3 regions of the Paracoccus zhejiangensis genome follow, and region 2 is predicted to be linked to each of the others. Evidence: riboswitches for the same ligand, from Rfam matches in the RefSeq annotation. Region 2 holds a riboswitch; each other region holds the start of a gene.

Region 1 (7,966 bases), on a different replicon from region 2:
CGATCACCGAGGCCGAACTGGCGATGTATGGCGAGGCTCGGGCCGCCTATCTGGCGCTGCGCCCGGGACTGACCGGCAAGTGGCAGGTCAGCGGCCGCAATGACATCAGCTATGACGAGCGCATCCAGATCGACCGTGTCTATGCCGAAAGCTTCGGCTTCTGGGGCGACATGGGCATCCTGGTCCAGACGGTCGGCGTGGTGCTGGGCGCAACGGGTCGATAATCCCGCGCCGCCCTCACCGGCGGCGCGACCGCCACAGCGCGGCCCCCCCGGCGAACAGGTTCGCCACCACCACGAGCACCAGCAGAGACATCAGAATGCTTGCATCGCACAGGGTCCAGACCACGATCGCGGCGACCAACCCAAGCAGAAATCCGGATATCAACAAACCCAATGGCATCAACCGATAGCATCATGGAACCGGGGCCAATGCCAGCGGAAATTCGCTTGTCCGAGGTTTCCTCTGCGCCAAAGACCGCGCAACGGCCGGGTCAAGGCCGCCTGTCGGGCGACCATGCCGGCGGGCTGATCGACTCGCTCTTGCTGATCCTCGCCCGCGTCGGGGCCAACCTGCTGGCGCTGGTCTGGACGCTGCTCCTGACCCGGCTGGTCCAGCCCGAGCTGTCGGGCGTCGCCTTCCACGCCATCGCGCTGGCGCAGATCGCCTCGATCCTCCTGACGCTGAACGTCGAATCCGGGGCCATGCGGCTTCTTGTTCCGGCCCTGCACGAGGGTCGGCTGGACGAGGCCGCAGGCTTCATCCGCTTCAACCGCCGCATGGTCTGGCTGACCGCGCCGATCCTCGGGCTGGCCGCTTTGGTCTGGGCGCAGCTGCAGGGCAACGGGCTGCTGGTCGGCTGGATTGCCGTCGCCGCTGTCATGGTGGCGCTGGCGCGGCTGACCGCGCGGCACGCCACCGCGCTTGGTGCCATGCGGCGCGGGCTGTTGCCGCGGCTTCTGACCGGGCCCATCGTCCTGACCCTCGGGCTGGGTCTCGCATGGCTCACGGACACAAGCCTGCAGCCCTGGCATGTCGCCGCCCTCTTCGCGCTGTCCGAGGGGCTGACCGTCCTCATCCAGCACCACCTGCTGCGCCAAGCCTTCGCACCGCTGGCGGGCCAGCCGACCCCGATGGCGGGCTGGCGCGGCTGGATCTCGCTCGGCCTCTGGCTCTCGCCCGGGCTGATGATGAGCGAGTATCGCAAGGCGCTGCTGATCGCCACCGCCGCATGGGTGTTGACCCCGGCCGAGCTGAGCCTCGTTGCCGTGGCCTTCTCGATCATCAACATCATCAATTTCGGCGTGGTGGCAGTGGACGTGGCCTTCAGCCCGCGCATTGCCCGCGCCATGGCGGCGGACCAGCCCGCCAACCGCGACCGGCTGCTGGCGACATCGGCGGCGATCAAGCTGGCCGGGCTGACGGTTGGCGTTATCGGCACCGCGCTTCTCGGGCCGTGGGTGCTGGGCTGGTTCGGGGCCGAATACCGCGCCGCCGGACCGGCGCTGATGATCCTGCTGGCGCTGCCCGCCACGGCGATCCTCTTCGGCCCGGCCTCGGTCATCCTCTCTGCGCGTGGCCTCGGGCGTGCCGATTTCACCGGCAACATTCTGGGCGCGCTGGCGATCGTGGCGGCCATCCTCGCCGGCGGCGCGGGCTTCGGCCTGACCGGCGCGGCGCTTGGCGCGGTGCTGGGCCAAGGCGTCGCGCTGGCGATCATGGCCGCGCAATCCCGCCGCCTCCTGGGCATCGATCCCACATTGATGAGCCTGCGCCACTTGCGCCGCAGCGCGAGCGAGACCGCATCATGACCCATTACCGCCCCGATCTCGCCCGCGAGACCGCGCTGACCGGGCGCGAGGTGCTGATCGTCGTCCCCGCACTGAACGAGGCACGCGCGATCGAGCCCTGCCTGCGCTCGCTGATGGCGGGCGATCCGCGTCTGGCCCATGCGCATCTGGTCGTCGCCGATGGTGGCAGTCGCGACGGCACGCAGGCCATCGTTGCAAGCCTGCAGGCCGAGTTCCCGAACCTGTGCCTGATCGCCAACCCCGAGCGCCTGCAATCGGCGGGCATCAACCGCGCCGTGGCCGAGACGGCGCTGCCGCACCACCGCATCCTTGTCCGCGCCGATGCCCATGCGATCTATCCGCCGGGCTATGCCATGGCCGCCGCCGACCGGCTGGCGGATCTGGGCATGGCCTCGGTGGTGGTGCCAATGGATTCCCGCGGCCAGACCGCCTTCGCCCGCGCCGCCGCCTGGATCGTCGATACGCCGCTGGGGTCAGGCGGCTCGGCCCATCGCGGCGGGCATCGCTCGGGCGAGGTCGATCACGGCCATCATGCGGCGATGGATCTGGGATGGTTCCGCAGCATCGGTGGCTATGATCCCGGCTTCAGCCATAACGAGGATGCCGAACTGGACCACCGGCTGCGCGCGGCGGGCGGGCGGATCTGGATGGCGGGCGACCTGCGGCTGGATTACCAGATGCGGCCCGGGTTCCGGGCGCTGGCGCGGCAATACTGGAACTATGGCCGGGGCCGGGCGCGCACGGTGCTGAAGCACCGGCTGAAGCCCCGCCTGCGGCAACTGGCCCCGGCGGTGAACCTTGTCCTGCTGCTCGTCGGCGCGGCGCTGTTCCTCGCGGGTCTGATAACCGGCCTCGGCTGGCTGACTGCACTTGGCGCGATCTGGCCCGCGCTTTACGCCGGCGTCCTGCTGACCGCCTCGCTCTGGATGACCAGGCGCCATCGCGACCCGGCGGGCCTCTGGGCCGGGCCGGCACTCGCTGCCATGCACCTGCCCTGGGGGGCGGGGTTTCTGACCGGTATTCTGAAGGGAGCCACCCGATGACCACCAAGATCGACATCCTGATGTGCACCTTCCGCCGCCCCGCCGTGGCCGAGGCCATTGCCACGCTGGCGCCCCTGCGCCTGCCGCCCGACAGCGACGTGCGGCTGGTCATCGCCGATAATGACGATACCGACAGCGCAAGGCAGGTGGTGGCCGAGGCCGCCGGTGCCCTGCCCTATCCCTGCCAGTACATCCACGCCCCTGCCCGCAATATCTCGATCGCGCGCAATGCCTGCCTTGATGCCGCCAGCGACCGGGGCGCGGACTGGATCGCCGGTCTCGATGATGACGAGGCCGTGCATCCCGACTGGCTGGTCGAGATCATGGCCGTGGCCCGGCAGGCCGATGGCGCCTTCGGCAAGGTGCTGGCGCAATACCCCGAGGATGCCCCCGACTGGCTGAGCCGCCTCGATTTCCACTCCACCCATCCCGAGCGGACGCCACAGCCGATCCGCACCGGCAACAGCGGCAACGTGGCGCTGCGCTGGCAGGGCACGCCCTGGCAGGATGAGCGCTATGACCTGTCGCGCGGCCAGTCGGGCGGCGAGGATACCGAGTTCTTCCTGCGCCTGACCGGCATGGGCGCGCGGATGCTGCCCGCCCCTCGCGCGATCCTGACCGAGCCGGTGCCGCCGGCGCGGCAGACGCTGGACTGGCTGGGGCTGCGGCGCCACCGCATGGGCCAGACCCATATCGTCACGGCCGAGACCCCGACCGAGCGCACGCGACTATTCGTCACCGCCTCGGCCAAGGCCACCTATTGCCGGTTGCGCGAAAAGCTGGCGGGCGACGAGACCGGACGCATCTTCTGGTACCTGCGCGGGCAATTGCATCGCGGCGTGATCGCGGGCCTGCGCGACGTGACGCCGCCGCAGCTTTACGGCAAGGACCCGGTATGAGCCCTGCGCCTTCGGACCTTGCCGGGCTGCCGGTCGCCGTCTTCGGCATCGATCTGGCCGAGCCGGCCCAGATCCGCCGCATCCGTTCGCTGATCGCGCTTGGCTGCGACGTGACCTCGTTCTGCCAGCGGCGCGAGGGCAGCCCGGAGTTCACGCCGGACTGGCTGAACATCGATCTGGGGCTGGTCCGGCATGGCGACATCCGCGGACGGGCGCGGGCGGCGGCGCGTTCGGTGCGGCTGGCGCTGGCGGGATGGCGGCAGCTTGCGGATGCGCAGGTGATCATCGCCCGCAATCTCGACATGGCGCTGATCGCGCTGGCGGCGCGGCGGCTGGCGTCGATCCGCGCGGGCAAACGCCCGGCCCCGCTGGTCTATGAATGCCTCGACATCCACGACCTGATGACCCGCCCGGGCCGCGCCGGGCAGATCATGCGCCGGGCCGAGCGTCATGTGCTGGCGCAGGCGGCGCTGCTGGTGGTCAGTTCCCCCGGTTTCATTCGCGAGTATTTCAAGCCCATACAGGGCTATGACGGTCCGGTCGCCGTGGTCGAGAACAAGCTGTGGCTGGGCCTCGACCCGGTCAGCCGTCCGGCCCGACCCCTGCCTGAACCCCGTGCCGAGGGCGCCCCCCTGACCATCGGCCTCGTCGGCTCGATCCGCTGTCAGGCCTCGATCGATCTCTTGATGCAGACCGCCGACCTGATGGGCGACCGCTTGCGGGTCCGCATCTCGGGCGCGCTGCACGACCACGCGCTGAGCGGCTTTCATCAGGCGGTCGCCGCCCGTCCGAACGTCGAGTGGACCGGCCCCTATGCCTATCCGCAGGGACTGGCAGGGGCCTATGCCGGCTGCGATCTGGTCTGGTCCCAGGACATGTGGCAGCGGGGCACGAATTCCGACTGGTTGCTGCCGAACCGCATCTATGAGGCCAGCTGGTGCGGCTGCCCCTCGGTGGCGCTTGCAGAGACCGAGACCGGGCGGCGCATCCGCGCGGACGGGCTTGGCCATGTTATCGAGACCCCCACCCCCGAGGCGCTGGCCGCCCTCCTGTCACGCCTGACGCCCGAAGACCTGGCCGAGGAGCGCGCCGCGCTTCTGGCCCGCCCCGAGGCACATTTCGTACAGGCCGCCGAGGACGTGCTGCCCTTCCTCGCCCCGGCCCGTCCGGTCCCGCCGACAACCCCCCTTGCCCATCCCCGGCTTTCCCACTAGCTTCCGCCGCACTTACTCGTTGGGGTGCCCCGCTTGACCGGGGCTGAGAGGCGAATGCCGACCCATCGAACCTGATCCGGTTAATACCGGCGGAGGGAACGGGTAGCTTGACGATGCCGGGCGGATCATCCCCCTGCGCTTGTCTTCCCCCAAATCCATCCGTCGGTCGAAGGGGGCGACGTGACGGATATAGCTTTGACCATCGCAGGCTCGGACAGCGGCGGTGGCGCGGGAATTCAGGCCGATCTGAAAACATTTTCTGCGCTTGGCACCTACGGCGCCAGCGTGCTGACCGCCATCACCGCGCAGAACACCCGCGCCGTCACCGCCGTGGAAACCCTGTCGCCCGCGCTGATCCGGGCGCAGATGGAAGCCGTCTTCGACGATCTGCCGGTGAAGGCGGTGAAGATCGGGATGCTGGGTGATCCTGTGGTGATCCGCACCGTGGCCGAGGGGCTTGCGGGGCGCGGTCTGCCGGTGGTGCTCGACCCGGTGATGGTGGCGAAATCCGGTGACCGGCTGCTGGCCGCCGAGGCGATCGCGGCGCTGCGGGGCGAGCTGCTGCCGCTGGCGACCGTGCTGACCCCGAACCTGCCGGAAGCGGGCGAGCTGCTGGGAGCGGAACCCGCCGCCGACCTGACGGCGCGCGAGGCGCAGGGCCGGGCACTTCTGGCGCTGGGGCCGGACTGGGTGCTGATGAAGGGCGGCCATGACGCGGGCGAGGTCTGCACCGACCTGCTGCTCGGACCCGAGACCCATCGCCTGACCGCCCCCCGCATCGCCACCCGCAACACCCACGGCACCGGCTGCACCCTCTCTGCCGCCATCGCTGCCGGACTGGCGCAGGGACTCTCCGTGCCCAAGGCGGTGACCCGCGCCCATGCCTACCTGCAGGGCGCCATTGCCGCTGCCGACCGGCTGCGGATCGGGTCGGGCCACGGGCCGGTGCATCATTTCCATGCGCTCTGGGGGGCCGGGGCATGAGCGGCATCCGCATCCTTGGTGCCGGGGTGATGGGCCTGACGCTGGCCACCGAACTGACCGCGCGCGGCCATCAGGTCGAGCTGGTCGATCCCGAACCCACCCCCGGCCCGCATGGCTGTTCCTTTTGGGCGGGCGGTATGCTCGCCCCTTATTGCGAGGGCGAATCCGCCGAGGAGCCGGTGGAGCGGCATGGCCTTGGGGCGATTGGCTGGTGGCAGCGTCATGCCGGCGGCGTCAGCCGGCAGGGCACGCTGGTCCTCGCGCTGAACCGCGACCGGGGCGAGCTTGCCCGCTTCGCCCGGCGCAGTCGCGGCCACCGGCTGCTGGACGGCGAGGCCATTGCCGCGCTGGAACCGGACCTTGCCGGGCGCTTCACCTCGGGTCTGTTCTACGAGGCCGAGGCGCATCTGTCGCCGCGTGATGCGCTGACGGAATTGCGCCGCCGGCTCGAGGCGAAAGGAGTGGCGGTCCACCGCGCGCCGCCCGCCACCAAACCCGACCAGCTGATCGACGCCCGCGGCCTTGCCGCCCGCGATGCCCTGCCCGACCTGCGCGGTGTACGGGGCGAGATGATGGTCTTGCGCTGCCCCGGCGTGACGCTGAACCGCCCCGTCCGGCTGCTGCATCCGCGCATCCCGCTCTACATCGTGCCGCGCGGCGATGGCGTCTTCATGCTGGGCGCAACGATGATCGAAAGCGACCGGCGTGGGGTGGTGACGGCGCGCTCGGTGCTGGAACTCCTCTCCGCCGCCTATGCGCTGCTGCCCGCCTTTGGCGAGGCGGAACTCTTGGAAACCGGCGCCGATGCCCGCCCGGCCTTTCCCGACAACCTGCCCCGGCTGCGGCGTGTCGGTTCGACCCTCTACGCCAACGGGCTCTACCGCCACGGCTTCCTGCTGGCCCCGACCGTCGCTGCGATGGCGGCGGATCATCTGGAGCGCGGCATCATTCCCGAGTTCATGGACGAGGTTTTTGCATGATGATCACCCTCAATGGCGAGCCGCGGGCGACCGAGGCCGCGACGCTGGCCGATCTGCTGGCCGATTGCGGCTTTGGTGCCAAGGTCGCCACCGCCCTTAACGGCGATTTCGTCCCTGCAGCCCTGCGCACCACCACCCCGATCGCCGAGGGCGACCGGATCGAGGTCGTCGCGCCGATGCAGGGGGGCTGAGCCATGCCGGTCTTCTATGGCACCACGGTCGACAGCGCGCTGATGCTGGGCACGGCGCAATATCCCTCGCCCGCGATCCTGGCCGAAGCCTTCCGCGTCTCGCAGGCGGGCATCGCCACGGTCAGCCTGCGCCGCGAGGCGGGCGGGGGTCAGGCCTTCTGGGACATGATCGCCGGGCTCGGCACGCGCATCCTGCCCAACACCGCCGGCTGCCATACGGTCAAGGAGGCCGTCACCACCGCCCATATGGCGCGGGAACTCTTTGCCACAAGCTGGATCAAGCTCGAGGTCATCGGCCATGCCGACACGCTGCAACCCGATGTTTTCGGACTGGTCGAGGCCGCGCGCATCCTGACCGAGGACGGATTCGAGGTCTTTCCCTATTGCACCGAGGATCTGACGGTCTGCGGACGTTTGCTCGAGGTCGGCAGTCAGGTGCTGATGCCTTGGGGCGCGCCGATCGGCTCGGGTCTGGGGCTGAACAATCCCTATGGCCTGCGCAGCCTGCGGGCGCATTTCCCCGATGTGCCGCTGGTGGTCGATGCCGGGGTCGGCCTGCCGTCCCATGCCGCGCAGGCCATGGAGATGGGCTTTGACGCCGTGCTGTTGAACACCGCCGTCGCCAAGGCCGGCGATCCGGTCGGCATGGCGCGGGCGATGGCACTGGCGGTCGAGGCCGGGCGCGCGGCCTTCGAGGCGGACCCGATGGAGCCGCGCGACATGGCCGCGCCATCCACCCCCGTTCTCGGAAAGGCCTTCCTCGCATGACCCTGCCCCGCTTCTATCCGATTTTTGAAACCGCCGACTGGATCGGGCGGATGCTGCCGCTTGGCGTGAAACTGGT
Region 2 (7,966 bases):
GCGACCTCGTAGACCTCGGCCATCGCCAGCCGCATCTCGTCGGCCAAGGCGCGCAGGTGGCCGGAGGAGAGGCAGCCGTAGCTGTCCTGAACCCGGTGCAGATACTCGATCAGCAGGTCGCGGCGGCGCGGGCCATCGCCCAGCAGCGCCCGCACCTCGGCCAAGGCATGATCGTCGAGCTGCCGGCCCTTCGGCGTGTGCCGCCCCTTGCCGCGACCGGATTTCCAGACGCCCTTCGGTTGGTCCAAAGCCATTCTTCCCCCCTCGCTGGCCAGCGCCTCCCGCGCCGGCTGGCATATGAGCATCTGATCACCATGGCCGCCGCGCGTCCAGCCCGGGGCGGTACCCGAAGCCGTGATCGCGGACACCCTTTCGCAGAACCACGCCCGCAAGGCGCGCGTGGGCTTGTTCGGCATCACCATCAGGCCCGCTCGGCGGAATGGACCGTTCAGATGCGACCGTTGCGGGCGGCAAGCGGCAGGGGATCGGCGGGGGCCGGTTGTCAGAACTTAAGGGAAATAATATTTCACCTGCGTGAACTGATCAAGCCCATGATCGACTTGGTCGCATCAAGGATCGGCGTGGCGATGGCATCGGCGCGGTTGGCCCCGTCGCCCAGGATGCGGTCGATCTCGGCGGGGTCGGCCATGAACTGGTTCATCCGCGTGGTGATCGGCGACAGGGCGGCCACGGCGACCTCGGCCAGCGCCGGCTTGAACGCGCCAAAACCCTGACCCTCGAACCGGGCCAGCACCTGGTCCGGCGTCTCGTCCGACAGCGCGGCATAGATGTTGACCAGATTGCGCGCCTCGGGCCGGTCCTTCAGCCCGTCCATGTTGCCCGGCAGCGGCTCGGCATCGGTGCGGGCCTTGCGGATCTTCTGGGCGATGGCATCGGCATCGTCGGTCAGGTTGATGCGGCTCGCATCCGAGGGGTCGGATTTCGACATCTTCTTCGAACCATCGCGCAGCGACATGACGCGCGTGGCCACCCCCTCGATCAGCGGTTCGGTGATCGGAAAGAAGTCGCTGCCGTAGTCGTGGTTGAACTTGGCCGCGATGTCGCGGGTCAGTTCCAGATGCTGCTTCTGGTCATCGCCCACTGGAACCGCGGTGGCGTGATAGGTCAGGATGTCGGCGGCCATCAGCGCCGGATAGGCCAGAAGGCCAAGACTGGCATTCTCGCTGTTCTTGCCGGCCTTGTCCTTGAACTGGGTCATCCGGTACATCCAGCCGACCCGCGCCACAGTGTTGAACAGCCACGCCATTTCCGCATGGGCCGAGACCTGGCTCTGGTTGAAGAGGATCGAGCGCGCGGGATCGACGCCCGCCGCCATGAAGGCCGCCGCCGCCTCGCGGGTCTGGTGGCGCAGGGTTTCAGGTTCCTGCCAGACGGTGATCGCGTGCAGGTCGACGACGCAATAGATCGTCTCGATCCCGGTTTCCTGCAGCGAGACGAAACGCTTCAGCGCGCCGAGGTAATTCCCCAGCGTCAAACCACCCGAGGGCTGGATGCCGGAGAAGATGCGGGGCGTATGGGTCGTGGTCATGGCTCAAGCCTGCTTGGAATTCGCTTCGCTTTCGCTTAGCCCTTGCCCGCCGGCTTCGCAACCACGGGAGAGTTCCATGCGCCACGGGCTGAATGAATCGCCGATCAACCAGTTGCCCTGGGTGGTCTGGGTGCTGGCCCTGCCGATGATCGCGGGCGAGCTGGTCTTCGGCTTGGGCCAATACGGGCTGATCGGCGGGCAGCAGGGGATTGCCCTGCGCATGAACGCCATCGAGTGGTCGGCTTTCGTGCCAGAGTTCATCGAGCGGATGCTGGCCATCGGCGCGGTGGATTTCGGCCATCTCTACCGGATCGTGACCTATCCCTTCGTCCATTACAGCTTCACCCATGCGCTGTTCGTGGTGGTCTTCACGCTGGCCTTGGGGAACATGGTCGCCGCCAATTTCCGCCCCGTCGCGGTGCTGGCGCTGTTCTTCGGCTCGGCCATTGGCGGGGCACTGGTTTATACCGGTTTTGCCATGGCCTACGAAGGCCGCGTCGGGCCGCTGATCGGTGGTTATCCGGCGGTCTATGGGCTGGTCGGGGCCTTTACCTTCCTCTTGTGGACCCGGCTGGCGGCGGTTCATGCCAACCGAATGCGGGCCTTTACGCTGATCGGGATGCTGCTTCTGTTCCAGCTGGTCTTCGGGCTTCTCTTCGGCAATGCCGGATATGGCTGGATCGCGGAACTGGCGGGCTTTGCCTGTGGTTTCGGGCTCAGCTTCCTGCTGGTCGATGGCGGCATGTCGCGGGCGTTGCGGCAATTGCGGCAGCGGTGAGGGAACAAGCTGATCCGGGTCCGTTGTAGGGTGGGTTTTCAACCCACCACGATCCGCCGCAATGGTGGGGTGAAACCCCACCCTACACTTGCTGCGTGATTCACTTTCTGCACGGGCATCTGACGGCTAGTCTTTCAGGCATGAGAAAACCTGTCGTCCTGCGCGGCTACCAGTTCAGCGCCTATACCCGCATCGTGCGCATCGCGATGCACGAGAAAGGTATCTCCTTTCGGACAGAGGAGATCGATCCCTTTGCGTCCGGAATTTCTGAAGACTACCTGAGGCGGCATCCTTTCGGGCGCGTTCCGGTCTTGAGTCATGGCGCCTTCGACGTCTACGAAACCGCCGCAATCACCCGCTATATCGACGCCGCTTTCGAAGGTCCCAGGCTGATGCCGCTCGACAGCGCATCGGTCGCGCGTGTGGTGCAGGTGATTTCGATTGTGGATAGTTACGGCTATTATCCCATGGTTCGGCAAGTGTTCGCACATCGCGTCTTTCGTCCGGCCATTGGCGATGAGACGGATGAAGCCGAGATCGGGAAAGGTCTGGAAGCGTCGCTGCCGGTTCTGGGCGCATTAGACACGCTGGCATCAGAGGGGCATGTCTTGAACGGCCGGACACTCACGCTGGCTGATTGTCACCTTGCGCCGATGATGGCGTATTTCGTCCAAGCTGCCGAGGGACGAGCTGCACTGGCCGAGTATTCTGCACTTCATGACTGGTGGGCGAATGCGTCCGAGCGAAGAAGCACCAAAGAAACCGATCCCGGTCTACCGTCAGCCTGACAGCGTGATCCGGTGACAAGGACTATTGGACGACAGCGCTGCATCGGGCAGGCCGAACCCGGACCTGCCCTCCGCCGCCGGCACGGGCCCGACACCTCCCCTCACTCCTCCCCCACCCTCACATAAACCTCCCCACCCTCCCGAAACTTCGCGGCCATCGCCTCCATCCCCTGCTTCTGCGCCTCCGCCCGAATGTCATGCGATATCCGCATCGAGCAGAACTTGGGCCCGCACATCGAGCAGAAATGTGCGACCTTGTGGGCCTCTTTCGGCAGGGTCTGGTCGTGGAAGCTGCGGGCGGTGTCGGGGTCGAGCGACAGGTTGAACTGGTCCTCCCACCGGAATTCGAACCGGGCGCGGGACAGGGCGTCGTCGCGGCGCTGGGCGCCGGGCAGGCCCTTGGCGAGGTCGGCGGCATGGGCGGCGATCTTGTAGGTGATGACGCCGGTTTTCACATCGTCGCGGTCGGGCAGGCCCAGATGCTCCTTGGGGGTGACATAGCAGAGCATGGCGCAGCCGAACCAGCCGATCATGGCCGCGCCGATGCCGCTGGTGATGTGGTCATAACCCGGCGCGATATCGGTGGTCAGCGGCCCGAGCGTGTAGAATGGCGCCTCGTGGCAGCAGTCCAGCTGCTTCTCCATGTTCTCCTTGATCTTGTGCAGGGCGACATGGCCCGGCCCCTCGATCATCACCTGACAGTCTTTGGCCCATGCGATCTTGGTCAGCTCGCCCAGGGTTTCCAGCTCGGCAAACTGGGCCTCGTCATTGGCATCGGCGATCGAGCCGGGGCGCAAGCCGTCGCCAAGCGAGAAGGACACGTCATAGGCGCGGCAGATGTCGCAGATCTCGTCGAAATGCTCGTAGAGGAAGCTTTCACGGTGGTGGTGCAGGCACCATTTCGCCATGATCGAGCCGCCGCGCGAGACGATGCCGGTCACGCGGTTGACGGTCATCGGCACCATATGCAGCCGTAAGCCGGCATGGATGGTGAAATAGTCGACCCCCTGTTCCGCCTGCTCGATCAGCGTGTCGCGGAACACCTCCCATGTCAGGTCCTCGGCGATGCCGTTCACCTTTTCCAGCGCCTGATAGATTGGCACCGTGCCGATCGGAACCGGGCTGTTTGGGATGATCCACTCGCGGGTGTTGTGGATATTGCGCCCGGTCGAGAGGTCCATGACCGTATCGGCGCCCCAGCGGATTGCCCAGACCATCTTGTCGACCTCTTCCTCCATCGAGGAGGTGACGGCCGAGGTGCCCATATTGGCGTTGATCTTCACGAGGAAGTTGCGCCCGATGATCATCGGCTCGGATTCCGGGTGGTTGATATTGGCCGGGATGATGGCGCGTCCCGCCGCGATCTCGGCGCGGACAAATTCGGGGGTGACGTAATCGGGGATGCTGGCGCCCCAGTCCTGACCGTCGCGGGGGCAGGGGGCGGGGTCGCGCAGCTGGTTTTCACGGATGGCGACGAATTCCATCTCGGGGGTGATGATGCCGGCGCGGGCATAGGCCAGCTGGGTGACGGCCTTGCCGTCCATGGCGCGCAGCGCGCGCGGCCGGACCGGGAATTCCGGGGTCAGCCGGTCGCCGGTGACATGGCCGTTATCCTCGGGCTGGACCGCGCGGCCATGATAGGCCTCGACATCGCCGCGCGCCGCGATCCAGCTGTGGCGCAGGGGGGCGAGGCCGCGGGTGATGTCGGCGGTGATCGCCGGATCGGTATAGGGACCCGAGCTGTCATAGACCGGCAAAGGCGGCTCTCCGGCGGTGGGATGAACCGAGATCTCGCGCATCGGCACGCGCAGGTCCGGGTGCAGCAGGCCGGGGACGTGGATCTTGCGCGAGGCGGGCAGTTCGTCGGTGGTGATCTTCGGGGTAGGGATGTTCATGCGCGGTGCTCCTCAAGCCGTTTACTCAAAAGGACACCAATCGAGTTCGGCCTGGGAAACAGGGGCCTTGCGGCCCCCTGTCGGCAAGGCAGGTGGGCGGGTTTGCCGCCCCGGTCTCTGCTCGCCTAGCTTCCTACGCCAGTATCAACTGGGTCAGGTTCAAAGGGTCGCATCACCGGGCATTGCCCCGTCAGCCTCTCAGTCCCCTTAGGCGGGACTCCCCTGCGTGGGTTCTGCTTATAGGAGAGTAGGTTTGTTGGAAAGGCCTATCGCCGCCGCCGCACCGCCGCCTTCAGTTCCGAGAGCTTGTAGGCGCCGGTCAGGAAGGCGAGGGTGAAATAGATCGCCGCCCCGCCAAGGACCAGCACGGCCAGACCGGGGATGCGGGCTACGCCTGCGGCGTCGAGCCAGCCCTCGATGAACCAGAGCGCCAGCGCCATCAGCGCCGAGGCCAGCACGATCCGGGGGGCGGTGCGGCGCAGGCGGTCATCGGCGCGGGCGGCCTGACCCATGGACCTCGTGCCCCACCACAACTGCCCGACCATCACCCATGCGGCGATCGTGGTGCCAAGCGCGGCGGCCAGAAAGCCCATCGGCCCCATTAGCCCGAAGGCCACCGCGGCATTCACCACCATGGAATAGAGCGCATAGCGGAACGGGGTCTTGGTGTCCTCACGCGCGAAATAGAGCGGTTGCAGGATCTTCTGCAGCACGAAGGCTGGCAGGCCGAGGGCATAGACCACCAGCGCGCGGGCGGTCTGCACCGTATCCGCGGCGGTGAACTGGCCGCGCTCGAACAGCGTGGCGACCATCGGCACGGCGATGACGGCGATGGCGAAGGCGGCGGGCAGGGTGAGGAACAGGCCAAACTCGGTCGCGCGGCTATAGGCCGACTGGCCGCCGGCCTCGTCACCCGCGCGCAACCTGCGGGCAAGCTCGGGCAGCAGCACCACGGCCACGGCCGCGCCGACGACGCCGAGCGGCAGCTGGTAGAGCCGGTCGGAATAGGAGAGCCAGGCGATCGCGCCCTCGAATTGCGAGCCGACCTGACGGCCGATCAACAGGTTCAGCTGCACCACGCCGCCGGCGAAAGCGGCGGGCAGGGCCACGGCCAGCAGCCGGCGCATGTCGGGCGAGAGGCGCGGGCGGCGGGGCAGGAAGGTCCAGCCAGTGCGATGGGCATCCCACCAGACCAGCCCCAGCTGGGCAATGCCGGTCAAGGGCGTGGCCCAGGCCAGCGTCAGGCCCATGTCCCAACCGCGATAGCGCGCCAGACCCATCGCCGCGATGAAGAGAAGGTTCAACAGCACCGGGGCGGCGGCGGCGGCGGTGAAGCGGCCATTGGCGTTCAAGACCCCCGAGACCATCGAGGCCATCGAGATCAGCAGGATATAGGGGAAGGTGATGCGGCCATACTCGACCGCCAGCGCAAACCGCTCGTCGCCCGCAAAGCCCGAGGCCATCAGCCAGACCAGTCCCGGCATGAAGATCATCGCCACGGCCGAGATCGCCAGCACCACCATGAACAGGCCGGAAAACGCTTCCGAGGCAAAACGCTGCGCCTCGGTCCGGTCCTCGAGCTTCTTGGCGAACATCGGTACGAAGGCGGTGTTGAAGGCGCCTTCCGCGAAGAAGCGGCGGAACATGTTGGGCAGCGACAGCGCGATCAGGAAGGCTTCGGCCACCGGCCCGGTCCCGAGCCAGGCCGCCATCAGGATGTCGCGGATGAAACCCGACACCCGCGATACCATCGTCCAGCTTCCCACCGAAAGGAAGCCGCGCACCAGTCCGGGTCTGCTCATGCTGTCGTGCCTGCCCTGTCCGCGCCTTGCTGGATCGCCGCGCGCAGTTTCTTTTCCAGCGCGTCGCGCTTGGCGTCGCTGAAGAGTTTCATCCCGAACATGTCCTTGACATAGAAGCTGTCCACCACCTGCGCCCCGAAGGTGGCGATGACGGCGCTGGCGATCTGGATATGGTTTGCCGCCAAGGTCCGCGTCAGGTCATAGAGCAGCCCCGGCCGGTCGCGGGTATCGACCTCGATGATCGTATAGATATCGCTGCCCTCGTTGTCGAAGGTGATATGGGTCGGGAAGCGGAACTCGCGCTCGCGCTTCCTGATCTTGTCGCGGTCGGCAAAGGCGTCGCGGGCCACCACTTCGCCCTTCAGCGTGCGGTCGATCATCTTGCGCAGACGCGGCAGGCGATCCTCGGCATAGGGATGGCCGTCGGCATCCTGCACCCAGAAGACTGCGGTCGCAAAACCGTCCTTGGTGGTATAGGTGCGCGCGTCTACCACGTTCGCCCCCATCAGCGACAGCGCCCCGCAGAGCCGCGAGAAGATGCCAGGATGGTCGGCCAGAACGAAGGTGGCGCGGGTGGCGTCGCGGTCGGTATCGGGCTTCAGGTCGATGCGGATCTCTTCGCTGCCGATGCCGTCCAGCAGCCCGGCAAAGACCGCCTGTGTCTCGGTCGGCAGGCCCGGCCAATAGCTGTCGTAGTGCCGCGCGATCTCGGAGCGGATGGCCTTGGCGTCCCAGCCCTTGGCGACCAGAAGGTGGCGCAAGCTGCGCTTGGCCTCGTTCTGGCGCTTGTCGCGGTTGATCTCTTCCAGCCCGCCATCCAGCGCGGCGGCGGTTTCCTGATGCAGCTTGCGCAGCAGCATCGCCTTCCAATTGTTCCAGGTATTCGGGCCGACGCCGCGAATGTCGCAGACCGTCAGCACCAGAAGCAGGTCCAGCCGCTTTCGGGTCTTCACCGCCTTGGCGAAATCCCTCAGCGTGCGCGGGTCGGCAATGTCGCGCTTCTGCGCCACGTCCGACATCAGCAGGTGATTGCGCACCAGCCATTCGACCGTCTCGACCTCTTCGGCGGAAAAGCCGAGCCGGGCCACCACCCGCCGCGCCAGCCGCGCGCCAAGGATCGAGTGATCCTCGGGCCGGCCCTTGCCGATGTCATG
Region 3 (7,966 bases), 1.2 Mb from region 2:
CTTTTTGTCACATCGGCTTGGCAGGGATCAGCGAAGGGGCAGGCCATGACCGTCTGGAATCTCGGGTCGATCAATATCGACCATACCTATCATCTGCCGCACCTGCCGCGCCCCGGCGAGACGCTGTCGGCCCGTGACTATCGCAAGGGCTTGGGCGGCAAGGGCGCCAACCAGTCGCTCGCCGCAGCGCGCGCCGGGGCCAGCGTGGTCCACCTGGGCGCGGCGGCGCGCTCCGATGACTGGGTGGTCGGACGCCTGACCAGTGCCGGCGTCGACACCACCCATATCGTTCGCCACCACGACCAGGCCACAGGCCATGCCATCATCCTCCTGGACGATGACGGCGAGAATTCCATCGTCATCCATGGCGGCGCCAACCGGACCTTGCAGCAAGAGCAGTTCAAGTCCGCCATCGCCCGGATGAAGGGCAGGGACTTCCTCTTGATGCAGAACGAGACGAACCTGCAGGTCGAACTGGCGCAGGTGGCGGCAAAGCGAGCGGTTCGGGTGGTCTATTCCGCCGCGCCCTTCGACATCGAGGCGCTGCGCGCCGTGCTGCCACATGTCTCGATCATCGCGGTGAACGAGGGCGAGGCAGCGGAACTGACGGCGGCCTTCGGCGAGGATCTGGCGGTCGAGGGGATGCTGATCACCCGTGGCGCCAAGGGGGCGGAATACCGCGATCTGCGCGGCGGGCGCAGCTTCGAGGTGCCGGCCTATCCGGTCGAGGTCGTGGATACCACGGGCGCGGGCGACTGCTTTGCCGGCTATTTCATCGCCGGGCTGGATCGGGGCGACGACATCCCGGTGGCGCTGCGCCGCGCGGCGGCGGCGGCGGCGCTGAAGGTCACCCGCAGCGGCGCCGGTGACGCCATCCCCAAGCTCGACGAGGTCGAGCAATTCCTGGCCAGCAAGGAGCAAGAATGACCCTTCCGACCCCCAGCCTGCCTCTGGACGGCAGCGACTTCCCGGTCCGTCGCATCTTCTGCATCGGCCGCAACTATGCCGACCATGCCGCCGAAATGGGCAACGAGGTTGACCGCGAGAAGCCCTTCTTTTTCACCAAATCCGCCCATGCGCTGACCGGGCCGGGCGATGTGCCCTATCCACCGGGCACCACGGACCTGCACCACGAGGTCGAGCTGGTGCTGGCCATCGGGACGGAGTTGGTCGATGCCACGCCCGAGGCGGCAGCGGCGGCGATCGTCGGGCGGGCCGTGGGCATCGACATGACCCGGCGCGACCTGCAGGCCGAGGCCAAGGACAAGCGCCGCCCGTGGGACGCGGCGAAGGATTTCGATTTCTCTGCGGTGGTCGCGCCGCTGTCCTCGGCCCCTGCCGGCCCCGGCATCCGGCTCACCGTCAACGGGGCGGTGCGGCAGGACGGCCGGCTCGACCAGATGATCTTTTCCGAAGCCGAGATCGTGGCCTTCCTGTCGACCCTCTACCGGCTGATGCCGGGCGACCTGGTAATGACCGGCACGCCCGCCGGCGTCAGTGCCCTGCAGCGCGGGGACCGGATCGAGGCGGAGGTGGACGGATTGCCGCCGCTGAGTGCGCTGATCGTCTGAGCGTTCCGCCCTCTCTTCAGCCGATCTGGCCGCGCACCCCGCCGGTCTGCGCCCGGTCCATCAGCAGGTGGTCGAGGATCACGCAAGCCGCCATTGCCTCGGCCACCGGCACGGCGCGGATCCCGACGCAGGGATCGTGGCGGCCCTTGGTGATCAGGTCGATCTCCTCGCCCTTGGCGTTGATCGAGCGGCGCGGCGTGGTGATGGAACTGGTGGGCTTCACCGAGAAGCGGACCACGATGTCCTGACCCGAGGAGATCCCGCCCAGAATCCCGCCGGCATGGTTCGACAGGAAGATCGGGCCGTCATTGCCCATGCGGATCTCGTCGGCATTGGCGGTGCCGGTCAGGGCGGCGGCGGCCATGCCCTCGCCGATCTCGACCCCCTTCACCGCGTTGATCGACATCATCGCCGCGGCCAGATCCGTGTCCAGCTTGGCATAGACCGGCGCGCCGAGACCCGGCGGGCAGCCCTCGATCAGCACCTCGACCGCCGCGCCGACGCTGTTCTGGTCCTTGCGGATGCCATCGAGATAATCTGCCCAGGCATCCGCCGCCGTGGCATCGGGCAGGAAGAACGGGTTCTCGTCGATGGCCGAGCGATCGAAACGCCCGCGCTCCAGGTGCATCGCGCCCATCTGCACCATATAGCCAGTGATCCTGAGGTCGGGCAGCATCTGTCGCAGCACCGCATGGGCCACGCCCCCGGCGGCGACCCGCGCCGCTGTCTCGCGCGCCGAGGAACGCCCGCCGCCGCGATAGTCGCGATGGCCGTATTTCAGCTGGTAGGTGATATCGGCATGGCCCGGGCGATAGGCCTGCGCGATATCGCCGTAATCCTTGCTGCGCTGGTCGGTATTCTCGATCATCAGCTGGATCGGCGTGCCGGTGGTCCTGCCCTCGAACACGCCCGAGAGGATGCGCACCTGGTCGGCCTCGCGCCGCTGCGTGGTGTGCTTGCTGGTCCCCGGACGGCGGCGGTCCAGAAACTGCTGGATGAAGGCCTCGTCCAGGGGCACGCCCGGCGGCGTGCCATCGACGGTCGCGCCAAGCGCCGGGCCGTGGCTTTCGCCCCAGGTGGTGAACCGGAATTCGCGGCCAAAGGTGTTGTAGCTCATGCGGTCTCTCCGGTCAGGGATTTCAACTCGTAGATCAGGTCCAGCGCCTCGCGCGGGGTCAGGCTGTCGGGATGGATGGCCTTGATGCGCGCATCAACCGGGCTTTCCTTGGCCCTTGCCGGGGCAGGGGCCGCAGGGGCCGCTCGGAAGAGGGGCAGGTCGTCGATCAGCGCGGCCGGACGGGCTGCCCCCTCGCGTTCGCCCGATTCCAGCGCGGTCAGCACCTCGCGCGCGCGCTCGACGACCGAAGCCGGCAGGCCCGCCAGCCGCGCCACCTGCACGCCATAGCTGCGATCGGCGGCGCCCTTTCGGACTTCATGCAGGAAGATCACCTCGCCCTCCCATTCGCGCACGGCGACGGTGGCGTTTTCCACCCCGTCGAGCCGCGCCGACAGCGCCGTCATCTCGTGGTAATGGGTGGCGAACAGCGCCCGGCAGCGGTTGGCGCCGTGCAGATGCTCCATCACCGCCCAGGCAATCGATAGCCCGTCCCAGGTTGCAGTGCCGCGCCCGATCTCGTCGAGGATGACCAGCGCATGATCGTCGGCCTGATTGAGGATGGCGGCGGTCTCGACCATCTCGACCATGAAGGTCGAGCGTCCGCGCGCCAGATCATCTGCCGCGCCGACCCGGCTGAACAGCTGGCTGACCATGCCGATATGGGCGCGGCGGGCCGGGACATAGGCGCCGGCCTGTGCCAGCACCGCGATCAGCGCGTTCTGGCGCAGGAAGGTCGATTTGCCGGCCATGTTCGGCCCGGTCAGCAGCCAGATCGCCGGGGTCTCGCCGGTGGTCAGGTCGCAGTCATTGGCGACGAACCCCTCGGCCTTGCGCTTCAGCGCGCGTTCGACGACCGGATGCCGCCCGCCCTCGACCAGGAAGGCGCGGCTGTCATCGACGCGCGGGCGCGACCAGCTTTCGCCGGTGGCGATATCGGCAAAGGCGGCAGCCAGATCGATCTCGGCCAAGGCCCGCGCCGCCTGACCGATGGCGGCGGCCTGATCCAGAACCGCGCCGCGCAGGCGTTCAAAAATGCCGCGCTCGATCTCGAGCGCCCGGTCGCGGGCGTTCAGGATGCGGGTTTCCAGTTCCGACAGCGGGACGGTGGTAAAGCGGATCTGGTTGGCGGTGGTCTGGCGGTGGATGAAGGTCTCGTTCAGCGGCGGGGCCAGCATCTTCTCGGCATGGGTTGTGGTCGTCTCGATGAAGTAACCCAGCACGTTGTTGTGCTTGATCTTCAGGCTTTGAACGCCCGCCAGCGCGATGTAATCGGCCTGCATCCCGGCGATGACGCCCCGGCCCTCGTCCCTGAGCCGCCGGGTTTCGTCCAGATCGGCCTCATGGCCGGGGGCGACAAAGCCGCCATCGCGGGCCAGCAGCGGCGGTTCGGCCACCAATGCGTCATCCAGCAGGTCGATCAGTTCGTCATGGCCTGTCAGGTCGCGGGCGGCATCCAGCAGCACCTGCGGCGCGTCCTCGGGCAGGCGGGCGGCGATCCCGGCGCCTTGGGTCAGCCCGGCGCGGATGGCGGAGAGATCACGCGGGCCGCCCCGGTCCAGCGCCAGCCGCGACAACGCGCGGTCCATGTCGGGCACGCGCGAAAGGGCATCGCGCAGGTCGGCGGCAAGGCGGGCATCCTCGACCAGCGCCGTCACCGCATCCTGCCTTGCATGGATCAGCGCCAGATCACGGCTCGGCGCGCTGATCCGCCGTTCCAGCAGACGCGCCCCCGCCGCCGTCACCGTGCGGTCGATGGCCGACAGCAGCGACCCCTCGCGCCCACCCGACAGGGCCTGCGTCAGTTCGAGGTTGCGACGCGTGGCGGCGTCGATCTGCATCGCCCCGCCGGCGCGTTCGCGGACAGGCGGGCGCAGCAGCGGCAGCTTGCCCTTTTGCGTCATGTCCAGATAGTCGACGATCGCGCCCATGGCCGACAGCTCGGCCCGGGTGAAGGCACCGAACCCGTCCAGCGTCTCGACCCCGTAAAGCGCCGACAGCCGCCGCGCCCCCGCGCCGCTGTCGAAGGCACCGGGCGGCAGGTCGGTCAGCGCCGCACCGGCATCCGCCGCCAGATCGTCAAGGTCCGCACCCTCGACGGCCAGAAGCTCGCGCGGGGCGAGCCGCGCCAGTTCCGGGGCAAGGCGGGGCAGCGAACATTCCATCACCTGAAAGGCGCCAGTGGAAATATCGACCCAAGCCAGCGCCGACTCCTCGCGCACCGTGGCGAAGGCGGCGAGGAAGTTGTGGCGGCGCGCCTCCAGCAGCGATTCCTCGGTCAGTGTGCCGGGGGTGACCAGCCGCACGACATCGCGGGCGACCACAGATTTCGAACCGCGCTTCTTGGCCTCGGCCGGGTCCTCCATCTGCTCGGCAATGGCCACGCGGAAGCCCTTGCGGATCAGCGTCAGCAGATAGGACTCGGCGGCATGGACCGGCACGCCGCACATCGGGATCGGCTCGCCCTGATGGGTGCCGCGCTTGGTCAGCGCGATGTCGAGTGCGGCGGCCGCGGCCACCGCATCGTCAAAGAACATCTCGTAGAAATCGCCCATGCGATAGAACAGCAGCGCGCCGGGATTGGCCTCCCGGATCGCCAGATATTGCACCATCATCGGAGTGGGCTGGTCAGTCATCTGCGCCTTGCCTGTCGTTCCTGGCGTTTCTAGCCGCTTGCGCTGGCCGGTGGAACCTCTACATTTGCAGCCACCTCGGGGTGCCCACAGGGCTGAGACGCGATAGCGGACCCGTTGAACCTGATCCGGCTCACACCGGCGGAGGGAAGGTTTCGCGATCCTTCTTTTCGGAACCCTGACAAAGGAGGTCGCGATGAAACGCCTTGCCCTTCTGGCCCTGCTGGCCGCCAGCCCCGCGCTGGCGCAGGAAAAGCCGGTGCTGACCGTCTATGCCGAGGATTACGTCACCAGCGAATGGGGGCCGGGTCCGAAGATCGAGGAGGGGTTCGAGGCGATCTGCGGCTGCGACCTGACATTCGTCACCGGCGACATCCTCCCCCGCCTCCTGATGGAAGGCGAGGGGACCGAGGCCGATGTTGTCTTCGGCCTCAACACCGATGTGCTGGCCCGCGCCCGCGCCTCTGGCCTTTTCGCGCAGCATGGGCAGGACACTTCGGATATGTCTCTGCCCGTGGCTTGGGAGGATGACATCTTCCTGCCCTATAACTGGAGCGAGACCGCCTTCATCTATGACGAGACCCGCACGCCAAATCCGCCGAAAAGCTTCGCCGAATTGCTGGACGCGCCCGAGGATCTGAAGATCGTCATCCAGGACCCGCGCGGTTCGATCTCGGGTCTGGCGCTGCTCTTGTGGGTCAAGTCGGTCTATGGCGAGGGCGCGCCGCAGGCCTGGGCCAAGCTGGCGCCGAAGGTGCTGACCGTGACCAAGGGCTGGTCGGAAAGCTATGGCCTCTTCACCGAAGGCGAGGCCGATATGGTGCTGTCCTTCACCACCTCGCCCGCCTATCACATCGAGGCCGAAGGCGACAAAACCAAGCACGCCGCGATTTTCCCGGAGGGGCATTATTTCCTGACCGAAGTGGCGGCGCAGGTGAAGGGCACGGATCAGCCGGAACTGGCGCAGAGCTTCATGGACTGGGTGCTGACGCCCAAATTCCAGAGCGTCATTCCCCATGCCAACTGGTCGCTGCCGTCGAAACTGCCCGAGGCCGACTGGCCACAGGTGATGCGCGATCTGCCGCGACCGGACAAGACCCTGTTCTATAGCGAGGACGAGGCCGAGGCGCTGCGCCGGCCGGCGCTGGATGAATGGCTGGCGGCGTTCTCGCAGTAAGACCCGGTCTTGGCGGGGTGGTCACGGCCGCGCTGCTGGCCGGGCTGATCCTTGGCACGCTGGCGGCGGTGGCAAGCTTTGCCGGCGGGCTTTCGGGGCTGGGGCCGTGGGACTGGCGCGCGGTCTGGTTCACGCTGTGGCAGGCCGCCGTTTCGGCCACGCTTTCGGCCATGCTCGCGATCCCGGTCGCGCGGGCGCTGGCGCGGCGGCGGTTTCCGGGCCGTTCGGTGCTGGTCACGCTTCTGGGCGCGCCCTTCATCCTGCCGGTGATCGTCGCGATCATGGGGCTGATCTCGGTCTTTGGCCGGAACGGGCTGCTGAACGAGGGTCTTCGTGCCCTCGGCCTGCCCGAGATCAGCATCTATGGCTGGCAGGGCGTCATCCTCGCCCATGTCTTCTTCAACCTGCCCTTGTCGGTGCGGCTGCTGTTGCAGGGTTGGCAAGGGATCCCCGCCGAACGCTTCCGGCTGGCCGAGAGCCTTGGCTTTGCACCCCGCGACATCACCCGGCATCTGGAACGGCCGATGCTCAGGGCGGTGCTGCCCGGGGTCTGGCTGGCGGTGTTCCTGGTCTGTCTGACCAGTTTCGCCGTGGCCTTGGCGTTGGGGGGCGGGCCGAAGGCCACGACGGTCGAGCTGGCGATTTATCAGGCCTTCCGCTTCGATTTCGACATGGGCCGCGCGGCGACGCTGGGGCTGGTGCAGGTTGGGCTGTGCCTTGGCGCCATGGCGCTGGCCAGCCGGTTCACCATCCCTGCGGGTTTTGGCGCCGGCATGGACAGCGCGGCATCGTTGCGCGGGCCGGGTGGCTGGCGGCGCGGGGGCGATGCGCTGGCGATCACGCTGGCGGCGGGCTTCCTGCTATGGCCGATGTTGACCGTGATCCTTGCCGGCCTGCCGCGCCTTCCGGCGCTGGAGGCGACGGTCTGGGTCGCGGCGGGGCGCTCGGTCATCATGGCGCTGGTCTCGGCGCTGCTGACGCTGGCGCTGGGGCTCGTCTTGTCGCTGGCCATCGCACGGGGAAGTGCGGGATGGCCCGCCCGGCTGATCGAGGCCGCCGGGATGCTGCCGATCATTGCCTCGCCGCTGGTGCTGGGTACTGGCCTTTATCTGATCCTGCGGGTCTGGATCACGCCGGGGCAACTGGCGCTGCCGGTGACGGTGGCGATCAACGCGGTGATGGCGCTGCCCTTTGCCCTGCGCGCGCTGATCCCGGCGGCGCGGGTGCTGGAACAGGACTACGGACGGCTGGCGGCGTCGCTGGACCTGCGGGGCTGGGCGCGGCTGCGCCATCTGACCCTGCCGCGTCTGGCCCGGCCCTTGGGCTTTGCCGGCGGGCTGGCGGCGGCGCTGGCCATGGGTGATCTGGGGGTCATCACGCTGTTCGCCAGCGACCAGCCGACACTGCCGCTGAAGCTTTACCAGTTGATGACGGCCTATCGCATGGCCGATGCCGCCGGATGTGCGGTGCT

The links. Region 2 has a riboswitch for thiamine pyrophosphate ahead of thiC (phosphomethylpyrimidine synthase ThiC). Riboswitches for the same ligand answer to the same signal wherever they lie in the genome.
Region 1: it holds a riboswitch for thiamine pyrophosphate, as region 2 does, so the genes downstream of both, thiD (bifunctional hydroxymethylpyrimidine kinase/phosphomethylpyrimidine kinase) here and thiC (phosphomethylpyrimidine synthase ThiC) in region 2, are expected to answer to the same signal.
Region 3: it holds a riboswitch for thiamine pyrophosphate, as region 2 does, so the genes downstream of both, CX676_RS12925 (thiamine ABC transporter substrate-binding protein) here and thiC (phosphomethylpyrimidine synthase ThiC) in region 2, are expected to answer to the same signal.

The regions. Positions count from the first base shown of each region.
Region 1 covers NZ_CP025431.1:161,499-169,464, reverse strand. Annotated here, with positions in the region: gene CX676_RS20095 (sugar transferase) at 1-224, shown strand, start outside; gene CX676_RS20090 (lipopolysaccharide biosynthesis protein) at 450-1,811, shown strand; gene CX676_RS20085 (glycosyltransferase family 2 protein) at 1,808-2,854, shown strand; gene CX676_RS20080 (glycosyltransferase family 2 protein) at 2,851-3,753, shown strand; gene CX676_RS20075 (glycosyltransferase family protein) at 3,750-4,967, shown strand; TPP riboswitch at 4,978-5,082, shown strand; gene thiD (bifunctional hydroxymethylpyrimidine kinase/phosphomethylpyrimidine kinase) at 5,148-5,951, shown strand; gene CX676_RS20065 (FAD-dependent oxidoreductase) at 5,948-6,931, shown strand; gene thiS (sulfur carrier protein ThiS) at 6,928-7,122, shown strand; gene CX676_RS20055 (thiazole synthase) at 7,126-7,890, shown strand; gene CX676_RS20050 (thiamine phosphate synthase) at 7,887-7,966, shown strand, end outside.
Region 2 covers NZ_CP025430.1:3,847,355-3,855,320, forward strand. Annotated here, with positions in the region: gene CX676_RS18710 (NAD(P)H-dependent oxidoreductase subunit E) at 1-254, opposite strand, end outside; gene trpS (tryptophan--tRNA ligase) at 527-1,549, opposite strand; gene CX676_RS18720 (rhomboid family intramembrane serine protease) at 1,626-2,327, shown strand; gene CX676_RS18725 (glutathione S-transferase family protein) at 2,468-3,115, shown strand; gene thiC (phosphomethylpyrimidine synthase ThiC) at 3,217-5,010, opposite strand; TPP riboswitch at 5,124-5,244, opposite strand; gene murJ (murein biosynthesis integral membrane protein MurJ) at 5,277-6,812, opposite strand; gene CX676_RS18740 ([protein-PII] uridylyltransferase) at 6,809-7,966, opposite strand, start outside.
Region 3 covers NZ_CP025430.1:2,676,493-2,684,458, reverse strand. Annotated here, with positions in the region: gene CX676_RS12945 (ribokinase) at 46-927, shown strand; gene CX676_RS12940 (fumarylacetoacetate hydrolase family protein) at 924-1,571, shown strand; gene aroC (chorismate synthase) at 1,588-2,688, opposite strand; gene mutS (DNA mismatch repair protein MutS) at 2,685-5,321, opposite strand; TPP riboswitch at 5,388-5,485, shown strand; gene CX676_RS12925 (thiamine ABC transporter substrate-binding protein) at 5,515-6,495, shown strand; gene CX676_RS12920 (thiamine/thiamine pyrophosphate ABC transporter permease ThiP) at 6,471-7,966, shown strand, end outside.